3 regions of the Ureibacillus sp. FSL K6-3587 genome follow, and region 2 is predicted to be linked to each of the others. Evidence: riboswitches for the same ligand, from Rfam matches in the RefSeq annotation. Region 2 holds a riboswitch; each other region holds the start of a gene.

What was found. Region 2 has a riboswitch for thiamine pyrophosphate ahead of thiT (energy-coupled thiamine transporter ThiT). Riboswitches for the same ligand answer to the same signal wherever they lie in the genome.
Region 1: it holds a riboswitch for thiamine pyrophosphate, as region 2 does, so the genes downstream of both, thiM (hydroxyethylthiazole kinase) here and thiT (energy-coupled thiamine transporter ThiT) in region 2, are expected to answer to the same signal.
Region 3: it holds a riboswitch for thiamine pyrophosphate, as region 2 does, so the genes downstream of both, thiT (energy-coupled thiamine transporter ThiT) here and thiT (energy-coupled thiamine transporter ThiT) in region 2, are expected to answer to the same signal.

The regions. Positions count from the first base shown of each region.
Region 1 is NZ_CP151969.1:3,049,655-3,052,934, reverse strand. Features, by position in the region: gene NSS77_RS15015 (reverse transcriptase-like protein) at 177-830, shown strand; TPP riboswitch at 928-1,029, shown strand; TPP riboswitch at 1,095-1,196, shown strand; gene thiM (hydroxyethylthiazole kinase) at 1,281-2,030, shown strand; gene thiD (bifunctional hydroxymethylpyrimidine kinase/phosphomethylpyrimidine kinase) at 2,030-2,845, shown strand; gene thiE (thiamine phosphate synthase) at 2,838-3,280, shown strand, end outside.
Region 2 is NZ_CP151969.1:1,864,324-1,867,603, forward strand. Features, by position in the region: gene NSS77_RS09130 (SMC family ATPase) at 1-1,787, shown strand, start outside; TPP riboswitch at 1,852-1,957, shown strand; gene thiT (energy-coupled thiamine transporter ThiT) at 2,045-2,608, shown strand; gene NSS77_RS09140 (acyltransferase family protein) at 2,703-3,280, opposite strand, start outside.
Region 3 is NZ_CP151969.1:2,949,391-2,952,670, reverse strand. Features, by position in the region: gene NSS77_RS14555 (transcriptional regulator) at 143-304, opposite strand; gene NSS77_RS14550 (GatB/YqeY domain-containing protein) at 434-859, opposite strand; TPP riboswitch at 1,157-1,263, shown strand; partial or broken gene thiT (energy-coupled thiamine transporter ThiT) at 1,344-1,893, shown strand; partial or broken gene NSS77_RS14540 (PTS sugar transporter subunit IIC) at 2,484-3,280, shown strand, end outside.

The DNA.
Region 1 (3,280 bases), 1.2 Mb from region 2:
TAAATATAGAAAAAGGGTTACAATTATATACAAATTCCTACTTTCATTTTATATCTAAGTCGAAGAATGTCAATAACTCGTTGGTGAACATATAAAGGCGGGGAAAGGATATTTCGTATCTTTGTCGTCCAATTGAAAATACTATTGTAGAAAATAGGGAAAAGGGAGGGGTCTTTTTGAAAATCACAATCGAATGGACGTATCACCACAAGGGTGTGGAAACGGTTTTTCGTTCGGAAGAAATGCCTCCAGCGCACGCACTTTCCGTCGCGGAAGAGCTGATGAAAACCGGAAGAACAAAAAACATTCTTTTTTTGGATGAACATGATTCGACTTGGACATTGAAAGAAATAAAAAAATATATAAAAGAGATGGAAACGGAACCTTCGAATGTGACGGTTTATTTTGATGGCGGATTTAATCTTGAAAGCCGCATATCCGGGTTGGGTTGTGTCATTTATTTTGAGCAAAACGGAAAGAAATATCGGTTGCGGAAAAATTTGACTTTGGATGGTCTTTCTTCCAATAATGAAGCGGAATACGCAGCGCTTCATTTTTCTGTCCAAGAATTGGAGTCTCTTGGCGTCCATCACCAAACGGTCCGATTTATCGGCGATTCGCAAGTGGTGATCAATCAAATGAGCGGTGAATGGCCGGTTTATGAAAAAGAGTTGATGAATTGGGCGGATCGAATTGATGAATATTTGAACCGGCTTGGCATCAAACCCGAATTTGAACCGGTTTCCCGAAAAGAAAATGAAGAAGCGGACCGGTTGGCAAACCAAGCTTTGGATGATATCGAAATAGACGGGAAAATCGAACTGCAATGAATAAATGAATCGAAATAACCAAGTTTGTTAGTTTTATAAAATCATGTAAAATTGAAAAATCCATATGGTATAATGTAGGAAACAACTGAATTATTATGTTTTTTTGCAGGGGTGGCCGAGTGCCTGAGAAGGTGAAAACACCTAACCCTTTGAACCGGATGCAGCCAGTACTGCCGTAGGGAGCAATCCATGAATTCATAGATGGATATTGTGAATTTTTTGCTCTCCAATTACTGGAGAGCTTTTTAATTACATAGGGAATTTTGGAAATTGCAGGGGTGGCCGAGTGCCTGAGAAGGTGAAAACACCTAACCCTTTGAACCTGATGCAGTTAGCACTGCCGTAGGGAGCAATTGAAGATACTTGCAGTCTTTTCAATGCTCTTTTGCGCCGTGCAAAAGAGCATTTTTAAGTTTCAAAAGATTAATCCGGATTGAAAGGAGAAAACAAATGAGCTTATACAAAATCAGACAAAAGAATCCATTGATCCATTGCATTACCAATACCGTGGTGACAAATTTTACAGCAAACGGCTTGCTTGCCATTGGCGTTTCACCTGTCATGTCGGATGAGCCATTGGATGTTGAAGATATGACATCGATTGCCGATGCATTGTTAATCAATATTGGCACATTGAATAAAAATTCAGTGGAAGCCATGTTTTTAGCCGGAAAAAAAGCGAATGAATTGAATATTCCGGTTGTATTGGATCCGGTGGGGGCAGGTGCCACGAAATATCGTAAAGAGGTGTCTGAAAATCTGTTGAGAGAAATCAAGTTTGATTTAATCCGTTGCAATGCCGGTGAATTGGCTGCAATCGCCGGAATCGATTGGCAGGCAAAAGGTGTGGACAGCGGAGAAGGGGAGATGGATATTGTCCTTGTGGCAAAGGATACGGCCAAGAAATTTGGAACAATGGTTGCGGTTTCAGGAAAAGAAGATGTAGTAACGGATGGGGAATGGATTCTTTTTGTCAGCGGCGGCCATGAGTGGATGACGCAGGTGACGGGGACGGGCTGTTTATTGAGCGCCATTTGCGCGGGAGCATTATGTTTGGAAGGGGACAGACTCGAAAATATCCGGAACGTGTTGGCCGATTATAAAAAAGTGGCCGAATTTGCTTCGAAAGAAAAATACCTTGGTTCATTCCAAGTGGAAATCATAAACGGTCTACATCAAATTTCAAGAGGTGAATTATAATGAATATCGTTATGACGATTGCAGGCTCGGACAGCGGTGGAGGCGCCGGCATTCAGGCGGATTTGAAAACATTCCAGGAGCTGAAGGTTTTTGGCACATCCGTCATTACGGCATTGACGGCCCAAAATACGTTGGGTGTGGAAGGGATTTATCCAACAACTCCTGATTTTGTCGAACTTCAAATGAAGGCGGTTTTCGAAGATTTTGATGTAAAAGCCTTGAAAACGGGAATGTTGTTTTCTGCGGATATTATTCAAAGAATCGCGAAAAGCTTGAGGGATCAAGAAGTTCAAATCGTTGTCGATCCGGTTATGATTGCGAAGGGCGGACAAGCGTTGCTGCAAGAAGATGCCGTGCGGGCCATGAAAAAGGAATTGCTGCCGATTGCGAACATTGTCACCCCAAACATCCCGGAAGCGGAAACCATCACCGGCATGAACATTCAAACTGCGGAAGAGATCCGGGAAGCGGCGGAGAAGATTTTGCAGCTTGGAGTTGATTGCGTCGTCATGAAAGGGGGGCATTTGGACGGGCCATCCGCAGTTGATACGGTGTTTTTCAAAGACGGGTCTTCATTCAAAATGAGATCAAAAAGAATCAATACGAAACATACCCATGGGACAGGATGCACTTTTTCTGCAGCCATTACCGCCCATTTGGGAAGAGGGCTGTCTTTGAAGGAAGCCATTATTGAAGCGAAAAAATTTGTCCAAGGGGCAATCGAAAATCCGCTCAATATCGGCCATGGCCATGGACCGACGAATCACTTTGCCCATCGGTTGGGATATGAAGCGGAGGTGGAAATCATTGAATAGAAAAGAGTTGGCGGTTTATTTCATTATGGGAACGGAAAATTGCAAGAGCGAACATCCCCTTGAAGTATTGAAAGATGCATTGCAAGCGGGAATTACTTTTTTTCAACTGAGGGAAAAAGGGAAACAACCGTTAACCGGTGGGGAGCTTGAACAATTTGCCAGGGAATGCCAATCCTTATGCAAACAGTATCAGGTGCCTTTTATCATTAACGATGATGTGGAACTTGCGTTAAAAATTGATGCCGATGGTGTTCATGTGGGACAAGACGATACACCGATCCAAGAAATTCGGGAAAAGTTTCAAAATAAAATTATCGGTGTTTCCGTCCATAATGAAGAAGAATTGGTGAAAGCCGTCCAAAGCGGCGCCGATTATGTGGGCATCGGTCCAATCTATGAAACGAAATCAAAGCCGGATGCAAAAAAGCCTGCGGG
Region 2 (3,280 bases):
CAGAGCTGAGTCAAAAAATCGAAAAGCTTGAAGAAGCCACAGAATCCTATAATGAGCTGTTGGAAGAGGAACGCCGATTAAAAGAAATTGCAGATGCTTTCTCCAAATACCATGAAACAAAGTCACATATTCAAAAGTTGGAAGATGAATACAAAAAGGCCAATGAAGCATATGGGAGAATTCATGAACTATATGCGAAGGAAGAAGAAAAATGGTTGAATAACCAAGCGGCGATTCTTGCTGCAAGCCTTAAGCCTGGCATGCCTTGCCCGGTTTGCGGCAGCACGGAGCATCACATCCAACATAAAGAGACGACGGAAATTGTAGAGCAGGATGAATTGAAAAAACTGAGAGCGGCTTTGGAAAAAGCGCAGCAACATAAATTTGCTGTACAAGGTCAATTGGAATCAAAGCGCCAACAATTGAGTGAAATCGAAGAAACTTTCATTGCCTTGAATGCGCCGATGGTTGAAGAATCGCATTTTATCAATCAATTGCAGACCATTCATAACAAGGTAAAAGAAGTGGAAAAACAAAAAGAAGTACTCTCCTCCGGCAGAAAACGGCTAAAAAGGCTGCAGGAAGAAAAAGAACAGGTTGGGAAGCTTCAAAAGGAAAGTGCGCAAAGATACAATGAAGTACATGAAAAATATACGAAGGAAAAAACAATACTTGAGCAGCAAAAAAAATCCATTCCTGAAGAATTGAAGGATCTTTCACAATTGAAAGCTGCATTGCAAGAAGCCAGCCGTCTAAAAGGGCAGTTAAAAGAATCCTGGGAGCGGGCGCAAATGGCATACCAGGAAGCGGGTAAACAAACCGCGGCGGTGGAAGAGGCATTTAAACAAACAATGGAACAAGTCGGACATATACAAAGAAAAGTTCAAAGGGTGAAAGAAGAGTTTCTTTCCGCCCTTAAGGAAGCGAACTTTGCTTCAACGGAAGAATTTTTGCAGGCCCGGCTTTCGCCGCAAAAAATGGAATCATTGCAAAAGCAATATGACGATTATTCGAAAGAGCTTCATTCATTGGAAATGCAAGTGAGGGAAGGGGAAGAAAAGCTGAAAGGCAAAGAAAAGATGGACTTGACCGAAGCGGAAAACGAGTTGGGAGAGCTTCAGTCCAATTATGAAAAAGCCCTGGATGCTTTAAATCATTCCAAAGCTTGCGAAAAGCATTGCATTGACTTTGCGGAAAAGCTCGAAGGAATCGCAAACGATATTTTCCGGATGGAGGAAAAATCCAATCAAATCATCGAGCTTTACAATTTGCTCCGCGGCCAAAACAGCAAAAAAATATCCTTTGAACGCTATGTGCAAATGGGCTATTTGGAGCTCATTACCGAAGCAAGCAACCTGCGCCTGAAAAACTTATCAAACGGCCAATATTATTTGCAAGTTTCCGACAGGGTTGAATCATACGGAAGAGCGAGCGGTTTAGGGTTGGATGTCTATGACACGTATACAGGACAAGCGAGGGATGTAAAAACATTATCCGGAGGGGAAAAATTCAATGCATCTTTAAGCCTGGCATTGGGTATGGCGGATGTGATCCAAAGCTATCAAGGAAATGTCAATATTGAAACAATGTTCATTGATGAAGGATTCGGCTCCCTTGATGAAGAATCCTTAATGAAAGCAATCGACACGCTCATTGAACTTCAAAAATCCGGCCGGATGATCGGAGTCATTTCCCATGTGGAGGAATTAAAATCGGCAATGCCAGCTGTGTTGCAAGTGGAAAAACAAAAAGAAGGATACAGCAAAACAACAATTCTATTAAAATAAACCATGAAGTTGAAATATTTATAGAATTTGATAAAATGGCATTGTTCCCAACAGAATATTTTAGGTGTACCACAAGGGGTGCTGATGAAGTCAGCTGAGAGTGTGCCGTATGCACTAACCCTTCGAACCTGTAAGTTAGTACTTGCGTAGGGATGTGGGATAGAAACCGAAACAAATGCGTCTCGGATCTGTCCGGACGCTTTTTCTTTTCTATCCTTCTCTCGCGTTTTAATAACGAAGAGAAAGGAGTATGCGGAATGAGAAATCAAAAACTGTTATGGATGATTGAAATTGCCATTTTTGCGGCTATCGGTTATGTGTTGGACCAATTAAAATTTTCGATTTGGGCCCAGGGCGGATCCATCAGTTTAGTGATGCTGCCAATTATTTTGATTGCGATTCGTTGGGGACTATCTGCAGGGCTTGTTACGGGTTTGCTGATAGGGCTGTTGAACATGACGATTAATCCGTTTATCGTCCATTGGGCGCAAGCAATCCTGGATTATATCTTTGCTTTCACGTTTGTGGGATTTGCCGCAATTGTTCGGAAACCGGTGTTGGCCGGCGTATTGCAAAATAACAAAAAGAAAATTGCATTATATGTTGTGATCGGTACGGTTGTCGGAGGATTGTTGCGCTTTATTTGCCATACAATTGCCGGAGCGATTTTCTTCAAAGAATACGCAGGCGATCAAAATGCCTGGATTTATTCCATCGTATATAACGGTTCCTATATGCTTCCTGCCATCATCATAACGGCTATTGTGGCGGCATTCATTTTTACAGCAAGCCCAAGACTCATAAAAAAAGAAAATGAATAACGGTTACATGCCGATTTGAAAAGCGTTCTGAACAATAAAAAAAGCGGATTGAGAACACCGGAAGGTTCCCAATCCGTTTTTCTTTGCCGTCCGTTTATCGAATTTTCCCTACAATCCATTTTCCAAATGGGAGATAGGAGATGGTTTTGGAAACAATAATCGATACAAGAACCGCAAAAATGATCATTCCCAAAACGGCCAAATAGCCATTGGGTAGAAATCCCACGAAATACTTGGCCGTCAATGAGAGAACATTCCAATGGATCAGATAAATCATGAATGCATATTTGCTTATGATGCGAATGATTCTATAAGATGGAATGAGTTGTCCATAAGCCAAAACCGCATTTGTCATTCCGACGACAAACGGAACCAAATCCATTCTGCGGGAATGGATTTCCACCATTCCAAACTTATAACCATACCAAATATATAGCGCGGATAGAGCCGTAAATAGTAAAGTGAATATACGATATTTTATTAACAACGGTTGAATTTTTTCGTAATTTGAACCAATGAAATATGCCATTGCAAAATATATGTACCAACCCGTTCCATAAAGTTTTTCATACATGTGGTTTTCCTGGAAGAAAGGATAGGGCGTCCCAAAAAGCCGATGCTGCAAAAAATAAATGATGATGCATATTGGCAACACGACAAAGGATGGCCATT
Region 3 (3,280 bases), 1.1 Mb from region 2:
TTTTTTTTTACCAATAAAACAACCTTGCTTGCGGCAACTCGACAAGCAAGGTTGTTAACTGGCTCGTATGTTTAATGTAGACAAATGTATGACCTCTCTTTTCTGCGATCTGTAATGGTTATAGAATATATTCGCGATTTTCTTATGCATTTGCTTGTTCTTTCGTTTTTCGTGCATGTTCGTTGAATTGATCCAATTGTTCTTGGGATAGATGCTCAACGAAAATTGAAAAATTGATTGGTTCCAGACCGAATTGTTCACATTTGGAAACGTAATATTCATAGCCTTCTTGATAAGTAGTCATAAAAAACACTCCTTTTTGATTTGTACTATAACAGTTGTTGTTTGATGATTCTAATATAGTACAGTTTTATTTTGCTGTCAACAAAAAGTTGAAAGACTTGTCTAAATTTTTAAACAAGTCTTTTTAATCTTAAATGAGGCTTTTTACCACTTTCGCGATCGTTGCTCCATCGGCTTTTCCTGCAAGGAGCGGTTTTGCGATTTTCATCGCCTCCCCCATATTCATTCCTTTTGAAATGCCTGCTTCTGTTAAAACATTGGCAATTTCCTCTTCAGATAATTGTTTTGGCAAGAAACTTTGCAAAATTTCCAGTTTGCGGTTTTCCTTTTCGATTAAATCTTCCCGGCCTGCTTGCTTTGCTCCTTCAAGGGCTTGATGGGTCTGTTTCACTTCACGATTGACAACCGCAATTTCTTCTTCATGGGAAAGTTCGGAACCTTTTTCTTTTTCCGCTTGATCCAAGGCGGATTTTAATAATGTAAGAACTCCTTTTGCAACGGCATCCTTTTCTTTCATCGCCTGTTTCAGTTGTTCGAAAACGGCTTGTTTCATCATATGATCATTATTCTCCTTTCATGGGATTTTATGAATATTATTATAATAAATTTTCTTTTCGCCATGAATGAAAAAGTGCTTTTTAATCCAGGATTCAAAACTGCAACAAACAAGGATGGATAATAGAATGCGGCAGGAAAATCGTCGAACGCCGCCTGCATTTCTCTGGTTTAAACAGATCTGTTTTTATTTGATTACCAAAAGCGAATTTTCCATTTTTAAATATAAAACTTCCTATCCCCTGTACAAATACGATCTTTCAAGCTATACTTAGAGCGACAAAATTAAAATCATGATTGAAACCACAGGGGGAGCTTTGTGCTGAGAGTGAACAACTTTTCGTTGTTCTGACCCTTCGAACCTGTAAGATAATGCTTGCGCAGGGATTGTGGGATTTTGGATATATGTTGAATGGTGGACGAGGAGTTCTCCATACATATTCTCCCCCTTGAGGTTTCCATTTTGTGGAGGGGAGAATTTTTTTATGAAAAAAATTAAATTGCAGGCTCTCATTGAAGCGGCGTTTTTTGCGGCATTCGCTTTAATTTTGGATTTGTTGCCATCGATCCAATTGGGGCCCTGGATGTCGGTTTCCTGTGCCATGTTGCCTGTCTTCATTTTAGCTTTCCGTTGGGGATTCACTGTCAGCGTGATTTCCGGGTTTATTTGGGGGTTGTTGCAAGTGGCCACGGGGGATGCCTATATATTTTGCCGGATTATTGTATAAACAGATACAAATCGCCTTTTTTGCAGAGAAGAAGAAAGCAAAAGGATTGATTTTGGCTGTATTGGCCGTCTTCCTGGGAAGTATCGCCCGGTATTTTTGGCATTTTCTTGCGGGTGTCGTTTTCTGGGCGGAATATGCGCCGGAAGGAATGTCCCCAGTGATCTATTCGTTGGTCGTAAATGGTGCAACGATGATTGGCGCGGCCATTTTCTGCTCGATTTTGATCGTACTTCTCCTTTCAGCCGCACCCCGGTTGATTCAGCGAAAAGGATTTGACATTGAAACGAATAAAACAACCACATCCTAATAGGATGTTTCATTTTGCGATCGGGCTGTCTGAAAAACGGGTTAACCGCTTTTTCGGACGAGGCTGGGACATAACTAATAAAGTGAACGAGCTGCAAAAAGATTTTTTGTAATAAATTGATTGGAGTGACGGGGCGAGTGCTCCTGTCGCGCACGCTTAGTCGCAAAGCAAAAGCTTTCCTGCGACGAGCCCTCTCGAGACCCCGCAGGAGCGAAGGATTGAGCTCCGAGGAGGCTCGAGTCGGGCCCGCGGAAAGCGTCCCCGGAACGGAAATCAATTTTCTTCAATTATCAAAAAAACACCATTTTCTCCCGGGAGAAAATGGTGTTTTTTATCTTTTGTCCCAACCTCTCTTTCACTAAAATATTTTGATAAAAAATAATAAATAGATGCCTTTTTTTCTCTCCCAAACCTAATTTCACTCGATTAAACCTATAAACAAAGGATGTTTAAACTTCAAAAATTTATCTTTAATATGAATTATCAAAATATTTATAGTTGATAAAATATTATTTTTATATATAATTTACTATATTAATATACAATATTTCCACTATTAAAACAGTTCTAACAGAAAGGGTTTTGCAACGATGAAAGATTTCTTCAGTAAATTATTAACGGGAATGAGTTTAGGGATTGTGGTTTGTTTGATCCCTAATGCTCTTGTCGGAGAAATATTAAAATTGATTATTCCACATGCAGGGCCCCTTGAAACGTTCTTGACCGCCGTTTTGAACGCCTCTGTACTTGTGATGAGCTTACTGCCGGTGATTATGGGGGTTCTGATTGGAATCCAATTCAAACTGAATCCGGTTCAAATGTGTTCCATCGGACTTGCAGCTTTTATCGGCAGCGGTGTAACGACAATGGATGAAAATGGGGTCATTACGATGGCGGGGATTGGAACGGTCATCAATATCGGGATTACGGCAGCCCTTGCCACATTATTCGTAAAATTCTTAGATGTGAAATTGAAGGATTGGACATTGTTATTGATGCCGGCCCTTACCATTTTCATTCCCGGTTTAATCGGTTTGGCCATTTTGCCTTACGTCCGTGATGCAAGTTTGGCCATCGGGGAAGGCATTATCTACTTAACAAATTTACAACCTGTGTTCATGGGTATGTTAATCGCAATGGTGTTCTCCATTCTGATTCTCTCACCGATTTCAACGATCGGTGTTGCTACCGCCATTATGATTTCAGGGTCGCAGCGGGAGCGGCAAACCTCGGTGTGGCGGCTTCAGGTGTCGGCATGTGCATTGCCGCCTATAAAGCGAATAATTTAAGGACTGCCATCGCCCATCTTGCATCAGCCAAAATTCAAATGCACAATTTCTTCATGAAGCCGCGCATTGCCTATCCAATGATCATTACAGCCGCGATT